DNA from 4 places in the Streptomyces sp. AHU1 genome. Region 3 is predicted to be linked to each of the others. Evidence: riboswitches for the same ligand, from Rfam matches in the RefSeq annotation. Region 3 holds a riboswitch; each other region holds the start of a gene.

The links. Region 3 has a riboswitch for cyclic di-AMP ahead of ACICHK_RS07565 (C40 family peptidase). Riboswitches for the same ligand answer to the same signal wherever they lie in the genome.
Region 1: another riboswitch for cyclic di-AMP. It lies ahead of ACICHK_RS29455 (M23 family metallopeptidase); the one in region 3 lies ahead of ACICHK_RS07565 (C40 family peptidase).
Region 2: another riboswitch for cyclic di-AMP. It lies ahead of ACICHK_RS36665 (NlpC/P60 family protein); the one in region 3 lies ahead of ACICHK_RS07565 (C40 family peptidase).
Region 4: another riboswitch for cyclic di-AMP. It lies ahead of ACICHK_RS17140 (transglycosylase family protein); the one in region 3 lies ahead of ACICHK_RS07565 (C40 family peptidase).

Annotation. Positions count from the first base shown of each region.
Region 1 is NZ_CP174283.1:6,619,915-6,623,111, reverse strand. Features, by position in the region: gene ACICHK_RS29460 (GntR family transcriptional regulator) at 1-215, opposite strand, end outside; gene ACICHK_RS29455 (M23 family metallopeptidase) at 412-1,182, opposite strand; cyclic di-AMP (ydaO/yuaA leader) riboswitch at 1,195-1,354, opposite strand; gene ACICHK_RS29450 (M16 family metallopeptidase) at 1,570-2,958, opposite strand; gene ACICHK_RS29445 (M16 family metallopeptidase) at 2,955-3,197, opposite strand, start outside.
Region 2 is NZ_CP174283.1:8,304,764-8,307,960, reverse strand. Features, by position in the region: gene ACICHK_RS36665 (NlpC/P60 family protein) at 1-1,287, opposite strand, end outside; cyclic di-AMP (ydaO/yuaA leader) riboswitch at 1,295-1,466, opposite strand; gene ACICHK_RS36660 (hypothetical protein) at 1,956-2,282, shown strand; gene ACICHK_RS36655 (hypothetical protein) at 2,301-2,474, opposite strand; gene ACICHK_RS36650 (beta-glucanase) at 2,602-3,197, opposite strand, start outside.
Region 3 is NZ_CP174283.1:1,653,708-1,656,904, reverse strand. Features, by position in the region: gene ACICHK_RS07575 (LysR family transcriptional regulator) at 1-452, opposite strand, end outside; gene ACICHK_RS07570 (LysE family translocator) at 563-1,207, shown strand; gene ACICHK_RS07565 (C40 family peptidase) at 1,278-1,751, opposite strand; cyclic di-AMP (ydaO/yuaA leader) riboswitch at 1,755-1,951, opposite strand; gene ACICHK_RS07560 (hypothetical protein) at 2,289-2,594, opposite strand; gene ACICHK_RS07555 (ATP-dependent Clp protease proteolytic subunit) at 2,591-3,197, opposite strand, start outside.
Region 4 is NZ_CP174283.1:3,833,811-3,837,007, forward strand. Features, by position in the region: gene eno (phosphopyruvate hydratase) at 1-567, opposite strand, end outside; gene ACICHK_RS17140 (transglycosylase family protein) at 909-1,637, opposite strand; cyclic di-AMP (ydaO/yuaA leader) riboswitch at 1,642-1,835, opposite strand; gene ACICHK_RS17145 (transglycosylase family protein) at 2,019-2,945, opposite strand.

The DNA.
Region 1 (3,197 bases), 5.0 Mb from region 3:
TGTTCGGTGGGCTCCGCGACGCACGCGCCCGCGTGCCGTCGGGTGACCACGAAGCCTTCGGCCTCCAGGGTGCGCAGGGCCTCGCGGACGGGGACGCGGGAGACGCCGTAGCGCCGCGCGAGCAGTTCCTCGGTGAGTCGGCCGCCGCGTCCGTAGACACCCGCGACGATGTCGTCACGGATCGCCGTGCACACCGAGTGCGCCGGAATACGCATGACCGACCTCCGCTTTAATCCCCGCGAAACGTCATCGATTGACGCTTGTTCAGTGACTCTATTGCAGGAAGCCGGAATTTCCGATGGCGGGCCCGAATCCATGGATATTTTTTGGACAGACGACCTCCGGAAACGACGATGCCCCGGCTCGGTGAGCCGGGGCATCGAAAGCGGCGGAGAAGCCGCGAAGCGGTCGTCAGACGTTGACGCCGTGCGAGCGCAGGTACGCGACCGGGTTGATGTCCGAGCCGTACTCCGCGGTCGTACGGGCCTCGAAGTGGAGGTGCGGTCCCGTGGTGTTGCCGGTGTCACCGGAGAGGCCGATCTGCTGTCCCGGAGTGACCGTCTGGCCCACGGACACACCGATGGACGACAGGTGGCCGTACATGGTGTACGTGCCGTCGTGCATCTTGATCACCACTTGATTGCCGTAGGCGCCGCCGTCTCCGGCCGTGACGATCGTGCCCGCGCCGACGGCGTGGACCGGGGTTCCGGTCGCGGCGTGGAAGTCGACGCCGGTGTGGCTGCCGGACGACCAGAGGGCGCTGCTGGCCTGGTAGCCGGTGGAGACGTACGAACCGGTGATCGGCATGACGAAGGTGTTCAGGCGCTTGCGCTCGGCCTCGCGGGCGGCGCGCTCCTTGGCCTCACGGAGCTTCACGGCCTGCTCCGCCGCCTGCTTGCGCGCGGTCTGCTCGGCCTGCTTGCGGGCGGCGGCCTCGTCGGCGGCGAGCTGCTGCGCGAAGGCCTGGGCGTCGATCTGGTCGGCGACCGTGTCGCCGACGGTGACGGCCTGGGTCAGCCCCGTCTGCGTCTGCTCGACGGAAGCCTCGGCGGCGAGCGCGGGGGCGGCCAGGGTTCCGACCACACCGGTGGTGGTGAGCGCCGCGACCCCGACGGCGGTCGTGGTCGTGCTGTGCACGCGGCTCGGACGACGGTGCTTGCCGGTGCCACAGGAGAACGCCATGTAGAGGCTGGTCCTTTCCTTCCCTCTCGCCTACCGGGTTAGCTGACGGGTTCGGAGCAGGAAGGTCTCCTACGGACCCCCTCGGGGAGAGGGCGTCCGATTCACCCCAGGGACTGCGTGTGGGTCCCCGGCTCCCCTGGCTCGCGCCATGGGGACTCGGCGATGACTGTCCGGTGCCGCGGGCGCGGCGCACTGCCTGACGAACAGCCGGAACGACGCTATGCGGGGCGTCGTTCGAACAACAAACGGATCACGATTTTTGTAACGCATCCCACAGGGCAGAAGGGCAACCGCCGTACGAATGTGGACATCTCGCGAGGGGCGTACGGGAAAAGGAGGGCCCTGACGGCTCTTCAGCCGTCAGGGCCCTCCTGGGTCGCACGGGTTCTACTCGGCCGCCACCACGGTGACTTCACCGATTCCGAGGGCCCTGACCGGCTCCGCGATCTGCGCCGCGTCACCCACCAGGACGGTCACCAGACGGTCCGTCGGGAAGGCGCTCACGGCCGCCGCGGTCGCCTCCACGGTGCCGGTGGCGGCCAGTTGCCGGTAGAGCGTCGCCTGGTAGTCGTCCGGCAGGTGCTGCTCGACCTGGTCCGCGAGGGTGCTCGCGACGGCCGCCGCCGTCTCGAACTTGAGGGGCGCGACACCCACCAGGTTCTGCACGGCGACGTCGCGCTCCGCGTCGGTCAGTCCCTCGGCCGCGAGGGTGCGCAGCACCTTCCACAGGTCGTCGAGCGCCGGACCGGTGTTGGGGGTGTCGACCGAGCCGCTGATGGCGAGCATCGCGGCTCCCGTGCCGTCCGGCGCGGAGCGCAGGACCTGGCCGAAGGCCCGTACGCCGTAGGTGTAGCCCTTCTCCTCGCGCAGGACGCGGTCGAGGCGCGAGGTGAGGGTGCCGCCCAGGCAGTACGTGCCGAGGACCTGGGCGGGCCACACGCGGTCGTGCCGGTCGGCGCCGACACGGCCGATGAGCAGCTGCGTCTGGACGGCGCCGGGACGGTCGACGATGATCACGCGGCCGGTGTCGTCGGCGCTCACCGGCGGCACGGGAAGGGGCTCGGCGGACGAGCCGGTCCAGGATCCGAGCGTGTCGGCGAGCAGCTCGTCGAGATCGACACCGGTCAGGTCGCCGACGACGACGGCGGTGGCCGTGGCGGGACGCACGTGCTTCTCGTAGAAGGCACGGACGCCCGCCGCGTCGATGTTCCGGACGGTCTCCTCCGTGCCCTGGCGCGGGCGCGCCATGCGCGCGCTGGCCGGGAACAGTTCCTTGGAGAGTTCCTTGGCGGCACGGCGGGCCGGGTTGGCCGTCTCGTGCGGGATCTCGTCCAGCCGGTTGGTCACCAGCCGCTCGACCTCGCTGTCCGCGAACGCGGGGGCCCGCAGGGCGTCGGCGAGCAGGCCGAGTGCCTTGGCCAGGCGCGAGACGGGCACTTCGAGGGACAGGCGTACGCCGGGGTGGTCGGCGTGCGCGTCGAGCGTGGCGCCGCAGCGCTCCAGCTCGGCGGCGAAGTCCTCGGCGGAGTGCTTGTCGGTGCCCTCGGAGAAGGCGCGCGCCATGATCGTGGCGATGCCGTCCAGGCCCGCGGGCTCGGCGTCCAGCGGCGCGGCGAGGATCACCTCGACGGCGACGACCTGCTGGCCGGGGCGGTGGCAGCGCAGCACGGTCAGGCCGTTGTCCAGGGTGCCGCGCTCGGGGGCGGGGAACGCCCACGGCTTGGGCTGTCCGGCCTGGGGCTGCGGGTGGAAGTCCATGGTGGCGAGCTCGGTCACTTCGCCGCCTCCTCGTCGGTCTCGTCGGCGGAGTCAGCCGCGTCGGCGGCTTCGGCGGCGGTCGGCTCGTAGACGAGCACCGCCCGGTTGTCGGGACGCAGGCGGGCCCGGGCGGCCTCCCGGACCTCCTCCGCGGTGACGTCGAGGACGCGCTGCACGGCGGTCAGGGCGAGCTGCGGGTCACCGAACAGGACGGCGTAGCGGCACAGTTCGTCGGCACGGCCCGCGACCGTGCCGAG
Region 2 (3,197 bases), 6.7 Mb from region 3:
CGTCTCGTACGCGGGCGGCTGCGGCGCCGGCTCGCTCACCGGCGGCATCGGAGCAGGCCGGTAACCGCTGGGACGGGTCGGCTTCTGCTCGAGGGGCAGGAGCACCGACTTGTACTCGGGAGCCGGGGCCGGCGCTTCGTACCCGGGGGGCAGGATGACCGCCTTGGACTCGGCGGCGGGGGGCGCCGACTCGTACGCCCGGGGCATGGAGCCCGTCCCGAAGACCTCGGACGCGGGCGCCGCCTGGGGCACCGCCTCGTACGGGGCGGGCTGGGGCGCCGCCTGGAACGCGGGCGCCTGGGCGACGGACGGGAACGAACCCGTCTGAGCGACCGACGGGAACGAACCCGTCTGGGCGACGGACGGGAACGTGCCGGTCTGCGGGGCCGCCTGGAACGCCGCAGCCTGCGGGGCCGACGGGAAGGCACCGGTCTGAGCGGCGGACGGGAAGGTACCGGTCTGAGCGACCGAGGGGAACGAACCGGTCTGAGCAGCCGACGGGAAGGTACCGGTCTGGGCGACCGACGGGAACGAACCCGTCTGGGCGGCCGACGGGAACGTGCCGGTCTGCGGGGCCGGCCGGTATTCGATCGCCGGCGCCTGCGCCTGCTGCGGGACGGCCATGCTCTGCCGTGCCGCGTGCTGCGCCATCAGCTCCTGCGCGGCGGCGAGCTTGCGTCGGGCGCTCTGCTTCCTGCCGTGCAGCGCGGCCTTCTGCGATGCGGCGGCGGCCGGAGCGGCCCCCGCAGGGAGCGCCGCACGGCCCGGCACCCCGGGACCCGGTGCCGCCGGGGCGCGACCGGTCATGGTCTCGGCCACCGGACCCGCCGTCAGCTCCAGAACGGGACGCGCGGACGGTTCCGAAGCCGGACCGGCGGTCAGCTCCAGCACCGGGGCAGCCGTCAACTCGGCGGCGGGCCGCATGATCTGTTCCAGCTCGTACACCGTCGGAAGGTCCGACGAGGACCCCTTGGATCCCTTCCCGCCCTCCTTCGGACGGGCACTCTCACCACCGCGCTTCGGCTGCCTGTCGGCAGGGAGCACGGCCGGCGCCACGGGTCCGATCCGGGAACGCGCCCCGTCGAACCACTGCCGCATCAGGTCGTCCCGGGCGGCGTCGGAAACCCCGCTTCCTTGACCGGCACCCCCTCGGCCCGACCTACGGGCGGAGTTCGCCGAGGCACGGGTCCCGTTGAAGTTACCGGTGGCGAATTCCGCCTGGTCGTAGAGGGACGAGAGCCGTCGGGCGACTTCTTCGCTGCTGGGCGGGGTGCGTTCCGGCGCCATGGAGTGGTGCTCCTTCCGTCGTCCGCCTACCGGGTTAGCTGTCGGGTTCGGGCGGACGATTCCGGAAGGTATGCCCTACGGCCCCTGTCCCGTAAGACAGTTGGCCGATTCACCCCAAGTTCGGTGGGTCCCCGGCTCCAGCCGCCACGAGGACGGGCCGGATTCGGCGGAGGCCGCACCGCCCGGCGAGCTTCGCCGGAGGGAATCGGGCGGCCAGGTCGCCAACTTAGCCATGTTGTGCACCCGATGTGAAGATCCACGTCCCAGATGTCCGATACATTTTCGTGACCTTCATCGCATCACCCCGCAGCGCGACGGCGAGGACACGCGGCGTACTCGAAATGACGGCTGAGCACGTCCGTCGGGGCGGCCGGGCGCCGATCCCGGCCCGGCCTCCCGCTCGGCCGCCCCGGCCCGCCCCGTCCCGGTTCCGGTCCGGCCGCGCGGACCCGTCCCGTCCCGGCCCGCCGGTCACACATCCGGTCGTCCCGGATGTGTCGGAAGTGTGCACAGAACTGGCGTTCCCTGGCATGTCGTTCGACTTCGGCGGCACCCACTGGTCACACCTTGACCGGTTCTGGCCGAGCTGGCCGGATGACCGCTGCGACCACGTGCCGGCCGTACCGTCGAGGCACGTCAGACCACGAGAGCGAGTCGAGGATCCCCACGTGCACGATGCGCCGATCTACGCCCAACTGATCTCCGAACGCGGCGACATACCGACGCTCGTCCGGAGCGAAGCCCGTCGGCTGCAACGCGACTTCGAGTGGATCCTCAGCTGGGATCCGTCGACGGGCGCTCCTCTTCCCGCGTCCGCCGCACGCCTCGTGTCCGGCGGCCGCCGCCCCGCCTCCCCCGCTCCGGACCCCGAGGACCGGCCGGGCACCGCCCCGCGGCCGACGGCGAGTCGGCCCCGGCCGGAGACCGGCGACCGGCCCGCCCCGGCCGTCCGGCCCCGACGGCCGCCGGAGAACGCCGGGGCAGACAGCCCTTAGAGAACGCCGGGCTCGCCGTCAGTCCGCGTCCTCGGGCCGGGCCCGGTAGCCGTTGCGCCACTCCTGGTAGAAACGCCAGAGACGGGCGCCCTGCGGGCAGCGTCCGGACTCGCGTCGGCACGTACGGCAGTCGCCGACGTGACTGACGTAGGCGGTCTCGGGGGCGTCCCGCCCCGGTTGCTGATTCGGCATGACCCTCGGCACCTGTCGGCGCGACGCGCACGAGCGCGACGTCGCTTCTGATGCCGTACTTCCGGACCGGGGGCCCCGGCGGATGCGCCCGCCGAGGACCGGTTCCCGGCGAGGCGCATGACGTGCGTCAGTCGAGGAGGTCGGCCTCGCGCTCCGCCGTCGCGGGGAAGGGCCCGTCGGTCCGCGGCCTGCGGACCGTCAGACGGGCCACCTCGAAGTCCATCTCGGAGGCCTCGGGAGGCGGTGGTGGGTGATAACGCCCGGCGCACACGGACAGGTTGACGATGAGATAGGCGTGCCAGGACCTGCCCACTCCGCGCCGGTCGTCGAAGGCGCGGACCCCGTTGACCCACCACACGACGCGGTGGGCGCCGAACTCGACCACGAGGTCGACCCAGGCACCCGGAGAAATGGCCTGGTTCCGGTAGTAACGGTGGGTGTTGCGCACATGGTTGGACAGTTCCAGCAGGTCCGGGTTGTCGGGGTGGTACTCGAAGACGTCGATCTCCTGACCGCCGTCCCGCCATGTCCAGACGGCCGGCCAGGCCCCGGTCACCGTGGGCAGCTTGACCCGCGTCTCCAGCACGTCCCCCGTACGGACCATGAACCCGTCCGCACTGCCCTCGGTGGTGAGGAGGCCCGCGTCCCAGTCACCGTCCGGTCGTCGGGTGGCCCGGAAACGGCCCGTCCGGCAGTAGGCGGGGTCCTTCACCAGATGGTCGA
Region 3 (3,197 bases):
TGGTAGGTGTGGGTGAGCGCCAGGTCCACCTCGCCGGCCGCGACCGCCGCGATCCCGTGCGGCGGTTCGTGGTCGGCGACCGCGAGCGCCACGTCCGGGTGGGCCCGGCGGAAGGCGGTGAGCACGGGCGGCAGCAGATGGATGCCCGCCGTCTGGAAGGTGCCGAGCCGCAGCGTGCCGCCCGACAGCCCCGTCAGACGGGCCAGTTCGTGCCGGGCCAGCTCCATCTCGTCGAGGACCCGGCGGGCCCGTACGACCAGCAGTTCGCCCGCGCCGGTGAGCCGGGTCCCGCGATGGGAGCGCACCAGCAGTGTCGTCCCCGTCTCCCGCTCCAGCTTCGCCACCTGCTGGGACAGCGCGGGCGGGGTGTAGCCGAGGCGCTCGGCGGCCCGGGTGATCGACCCCGCCTCGGCGACCGCCACCAGCGCCGCGAGCCGCGTCGGGTCGTACATCGCGCCCCTCCCGGATCCGGCGGCACCCTGCCGGGTCTAAACGACTGCTTAATACCGGCCCAGGATATTCGACATACCCGCTGAAGGTCCGTGCCGGGCAGCCTGGGGGCATGGACGCACAGCTCATCGCCTTCACGGGGGTCGCCGCGGGCATGGTCGCCATGCCCGGAGCGGACTTCACCGTCGTCGTACGCAACGCGCTCGTCTCCCGCCGGGCCGGTCTCGCGTGCGCCCTCGGCATCGCGGGCGGGCTGCTGATCCACACCGCGCTCGCCGTCGCCGGGGTCGCCGCGGTCCTGACCGCCGTGCCGGCGCTCTTCGGGACGCTCCAACTGCTCGGCGGGGCCTACGTGCTGTACCTGGGCCTGCGCACGCTCCGCCCGTCGGTCCGTCCGGGGGAGCCGGGCCCGGCCGCGTCGCCGTACGAGGCGGGGACGCGGGGGACGGGCCGGGGCGCGCGTCCGCTGCGGCAGGGCTTCGTCACCAACGCGCTCAACCCGAAGGCGCCCGTCACCTTCCTCAGCCTGCTGCCGCAGTTCGTGCCCGCGGGCAGCCCCGCGATGCCGCGGACCCTGCTGCTCGCGCTGATCGTGGTCGCCCTGGCCCTGGTGTGGTTCCCGGCGGTCGCGCTCCTGGTGGACCGGCTCGGACGGTGGCTGCGCGGACCGCGGGCCGCACGGGCCGTGGCGGGGCTCACCGGCGGTGCCCTCACCGTTCTGGGCCTCGTCCTGGTGCTGGAGCCCCTGAGGAGCTGAGAGGGCGTCACGGCGGCCGTGAGGAGGCCGGCGCCGGGGCGGCGGGGTTCCGCCGCCCCGGAGGAGAGGGTCAGCCGACCCTGCCGTACCAGACGCTCCTCGTCCAGATCTTCTGGAGCTTCACCACTTCCCCGGTCTTCGGGGAGTGCCAGATCTTCCCCTTCCCGGCGTAGATACCGACGTGGTAGACGTTCCGGCCCGAGTGGAAGAACACGAGGTCACCGGCCTTGCGGTGCGAGGCCGAGACGTGGTGCGTCTTGTTGTACTGGGCCGCGGCCGTACGAGGCAGCTTCTTGCCCGCCTTCTTGTACGAGTAGAGCGTGAGCCCGGAGCAGTCGAAGCGGTGCGGTCCGGTGGCGCCCCACTGGTAGGGGGAGCCGTGCTTCGACGCCGCGACCTGGAGTGCCTTCGTCGCAACGGTGGCCGCCTCGGCGTCGGCTGCGGCGCCGGGGACCACGAGGCTGCCGCCCACCGCGGCAAGGGTGAGCGCCGAGGCCGTACCGGCCCGGGTCCACAGCGACGGGACACGATTGAGCGCAGTCATGCGCAACCCTTCGTCAGCCGCCTGTGAAGGATGACCTGTCGGATTCGGGCTGGCGAAGTTGCCCGGCCGCGGTTGCGGCTTCACCCCAAGGACCGCCCGGAACTGTTCCGGCGGCCCGTCTAGCTGGGTCCTCCACTCCTGCCGATCCACTCCTGTCGACCGGTCATCCGGGCGGCGGCAGGACTCGGCGTCCGCCCGGACCGCCCCGCCGCTGTGGCGGGGGCTTGTCGTCGGAAGGGATCTTCACTCATGAGGGACGGAAAATCCGAGCGGAATCGGCGTTTTGTGGGCTTACTCACCACTCACCCGTTCGGGTGAACATAGCTGCGTTCGAGCACGTGTTGGAGACATCGATGAGGCCCGCACCTGCGGTGAAGGGCCCCATCCGGCCTCCGCGGTCCGCGCGTTGCGCAACTCGGAGGGGTCCCGGAAGGGATCGGGAAATACGCCATCGGGGGGTACACCATCCGGTCCGTTTGAGTCGCGGACCGGACGGCGCGGAGCTCCGGCGCGTACCGGCCCGCCGGTGCGGGTCCGTCAACTGCCGGACCCGGGCGGCACGGTGACCCTGGCCGCCCGCCGCTCCCCGCCGAGCACCCGCAGGGCCTGGGCCAGTGTCGGGGCGTGCACCTCGCTCTCGCCCCGCTGGTGCATCAGGGCGAGGGCGTCCCGCAGCGCCTCCGCCTTGCCGACCAGTGCCTGAGCCGCCCTCAGGCCGCGATAGGTGTCTCCGGGGCGGGACGGGTTGATGCGGCCGACCAGGTCGACCACGTCGAGGTAGCGGTCGATCAGCTCGGCCTCGGCACGGGTCAGCGCGGGCAGCGGGGGCAGGTCCGGGATCATCGGCCGCTCACCTCGCGTCCGGCGTCCGGCGTCCGGCGCGCGGGCCTACGGCTCGGGACGACCCGGTCGACCAGCCCGTAGGCCCGTGCCGCCGGCGCGTCGAAGATCTTGTCGCGCTCGATGTCCGCGGCGATCCGCTCCGGGCTCTGCCCCGTGTGCCGCCCGAGCATCTCCTCCAGGATCCGGCGGGAGCGGACCAATTCCTCGGCCTGGACGGCCAGATCGCCCGGATGGCCCTCGATCGGTTCCGGAACCGACGGCTGGCGCAGGAGGACGCGGGCCCCCGGCAGCGCGAGCCGTTTGCCCGGAGTTCCGGCGGCCAGCAGCATCGCCGCGGTCGAGTCCGCCCGGCCGAGGCAGATCGTCTCGACGTCGCAGGTGACGAACCGCATCGTGTCGTAGATCGCGGTCATCGCGCTGAAGGAGCCGCCCGGGGAGTTGATGTACAGCGAGATGTCCTGCTCGGGCGCCTGGTGTTCGAGGTACATGAACTGCGCCGTCACGTCGTTCGCCGAGGTGTCGTCGATCGGTGTCCCGAGGAACACGATCCGCTCGCCGAGCAGCTTCGAGTACGGATCGAGGGTCTGGTACCCCGTGCTCGTG
Region 4 (3,197 bases), 2.2 Mb from region 3:
GTGGTAGACCTCGGTGCCCCAGCGCAGGGCCTCGGAGAAGGACTCCGCGCCGATCGGGGCGATCATGAACTCCTGGATGTCCACGTTGGAGTCGGCGTGCGAGCCGCCGTTCAGGATGTTCATCATCGGAACGGGCAGCAGGTGCGCGTTCGGGCCGCCCAGGTAGCGGAAGAGCGGCAGGTCGGACGCCTCGGAGGCGGCGTGCGCGACGGCGAGCGAGACGCCGAGGATGGCGTTGGCGCCGAGCGAGCCCTTGTTGTCGGTGGCGTCCAGGTCGAACATCGCCTGGTCGATCAGGCGCTGCTCGGTGGCGTCGTAGCCGACGAGCTCCGGGCCGATCTGCTCGATCACGGCGAGGACGGCCTTCTCGACGCCCTTGCCCTGGTAGCGGTTGGGGTCACCGTCGCGGAGCTCGATGGCCTCGAAGGCTCCGGTGGAGGCGCCGGACGGGACGGCGGCACGACCCGTGCTGCCGTCGTCGAGGCCGACCTCGACCTCGACCGTGGGGTTGCCTCGGGAGTCCAGGATTTCCCGGGCTACGACGACGTCGATGGACGGCACGAGCATCTCCTTTATGGGATGTGACGCGGTACGCGGGGCTCGGCAGCCCCGTGGGATGAGCCTAACCGGCCCACGGGGATCGGCCAGCGACCGACCGCCCCTCGGGCGAAACCGAGCGTACGTATTGTTCCTGAACGGAACAAAAAAAGGAAATAAAAAGAACCCCGCTCCGGCGCGTGCGGGGGAACACGCGCCGGAGCGGGGAGCCCGTGGGGACGGGGCCTCGCGGGCCTCCGGTACGGAGGTCGCGCGAGAGAGCGGCCCTCGGCCGGGAAGACGCCGACCGGAGCTGGGGCCGGGGCCGTCCTCCGCCGAGGACGGCCACGTCAGCCCGCCTGCCGCACCGTTCAGCGCAGGTGCAGCTGCTGGCCCGGGTAGATGAAGTCGGCGTCGGCGACGATGTCCTTGTTCAGCTTGAACAGCTTCTGCCAGCCGCCCTTGACGTGCTTCTTCTCGGCGATCGAGCTGAGGGTGTCACCCTTGACGACCTTGTACTCGCCGTCGCCCTTCTTGACCTTCTTGCCGGTCGGGGTGGTGACGGTCTTCTGGACGGCGGGGCGCTCCGCGGAACGGGCGGCGTGCTGCTCCGCCGTACGGGTGGAGGGCTGTTCCGTCGCACGGGTGGCGGGAGCGCTCTGCGAGCCGCTCGACGACGAGGAGGAGGGGGTGGACGGGGCCGCCGGGGCCGAGCCGCCGCCGTACGGGGTGCTCGACAGGCCGACACCGCAGGTCGGCCAGGCGCCCTTGCCCTGCGCGGCGAGGACCTTCTCGCCGATGGCGATCTGCTGCGACTTCGAGGCCTGGTCGGCGGTCGCGGCGTAGGCGGTGCCGCCGTACGCGGCCCAGGTGGAGGACGAGAACTGCAGGCCGCCGTAGTAACCGTTGCCGGTGTTGATCGACCAGTTGCCGCCGGACTCGCACTGGGCGACGGCGTCCCACTCGGAGGCGGTGGCGGCGGAGGCGCTGCCGGCCGCCATCAGCGGGGCGGCGATGGCGGCGCCGGTGACGCCGGCGATCGCGGCGACACGGGTGGCCTTGTTGGGACGACGGTGCTTGCCCTTGCCGGAAAACAGCATGGAGTGATCCCCTCACCGACGCCTGCGAGGTGAGCTGTCGGGTTCGGGCCGGTTGAGTTGCCCGGCCGCACGCCTTCGGTCCCGTCTCCAGGACGTCCGGCACGCGGCTTCACCCCAAGCCGTTCCCGGGCGTCTCTCAACTCCCGGTCCCGGCGCTTACCTTGGGTCCCCCGCTCCTGCCCACGGCGCATGACGCGACGACTGTTCCCGTACGGCCGTCGGCAGGATTCGGCGTTGCGACCGTCGGGGCCCGCTGTGGCGAGCGGTCACGACCGTAAGCAGTGAACCGAGGGAAATTCAAAGACGATCAGGGCTTCTGAGACTCATGTCTCACTTGCGCCAAATAGGACATTCCACAGCGAACTATGACGCGAACTCCCGCTAGTTCTGGGCCGTTTCGGCGTCGGCGGCAATGCTCCGACCAGGGACGACGAGGCCGGGACCGCTGTCGGCCGCCACCTTGTCCACGGTGAGCAGCTCGCCACCCTCGTCCCCGGAGTCGGAAGAGGCGGAATCGCTCCAGAGGCTGTCCACGACCTCCGCGATGTACGAGTTGCCGACGGCACCGCTCGGGAGGCCCGGAGTGCTCGCGGCGTGCCGCCCGGCGGAGGCCTCGGCACGGCTGTCGGCCGCGCTCTCCGCGGCGTCCGCGCCGCGGTGCCGCCCGGTGCCGGCGCCCGGCGTGGCGGAGGCGTCCGAAGAGGCTTCCTTCCGTCCGGAGTTGGCCGATTCGTCGCTCTTGCCGTTCTTGCCGTTCTTGCCGTTCTTGCCGCTCTTGCCGGCCTTCGCGTCCGAGTCGTCGGAGCTCTGCGAGGCGCTGGGCTTCGCGGTGCCGTCGGCCGCGTCCGAGGAGTCATCCGAACCGGCGGAAGCGGAGGAACCCGCCGAAGGGGACGAACTGGGCGAAGTGGCCAGGCCGGACGAAACGTACGAGCCGGACTCGCCCCCGGTGTTCGACGAGTCGCCGGCCACGCCCGTGTCGACGCTGACCTCGCCCGAGCCCTTGCCGAGCCCGGAGAGCGGCCCACAGGTGGGCCAGGCCGCGAGACCCGAGTCGGCGAGCACCTTCTCGGCGACGGCTATCTGCTGCGAGCGGCTGGCCTGGTCGGCCGTCGGGGCGTACTCGAGGCCGCCGTGCGCCTCCCAGTTGGCCTGGTCGAGCTGGAGGCCGCCGTAGTAGCCGTTGCCCTGGTTGGAGCTCCACGCGCCACCGCTCTCGCACTGCGCCACCTTGTCCCAGGTGTTCCCGTCGGCCGCGCTCGCGCTCGCCGCGGCGAGCAACGGGATGGCGATCGCCGATCCGGTCACCCCTGCGGCGACGATGAGTGCCGGGGCCTGACGAGGGCGACGGTGACGGCCGTTCCCGGAGAGCATGCGAGAGCCTTTCGAGCGACAGCGGGGGAGCAACGCGGCTCCCGCCAAGCGAGAAGCGCAGGCGCCGCGTTGATGGGTGAAGGTAGTCGCAGTCGAACGCTGGTTACAAGTCGATGCAGTACAGATCACGCGAAGATCACAGACTTGATGGAGCGTCATGTTCCGGTAGCGGTAGGAGCGCTCTTT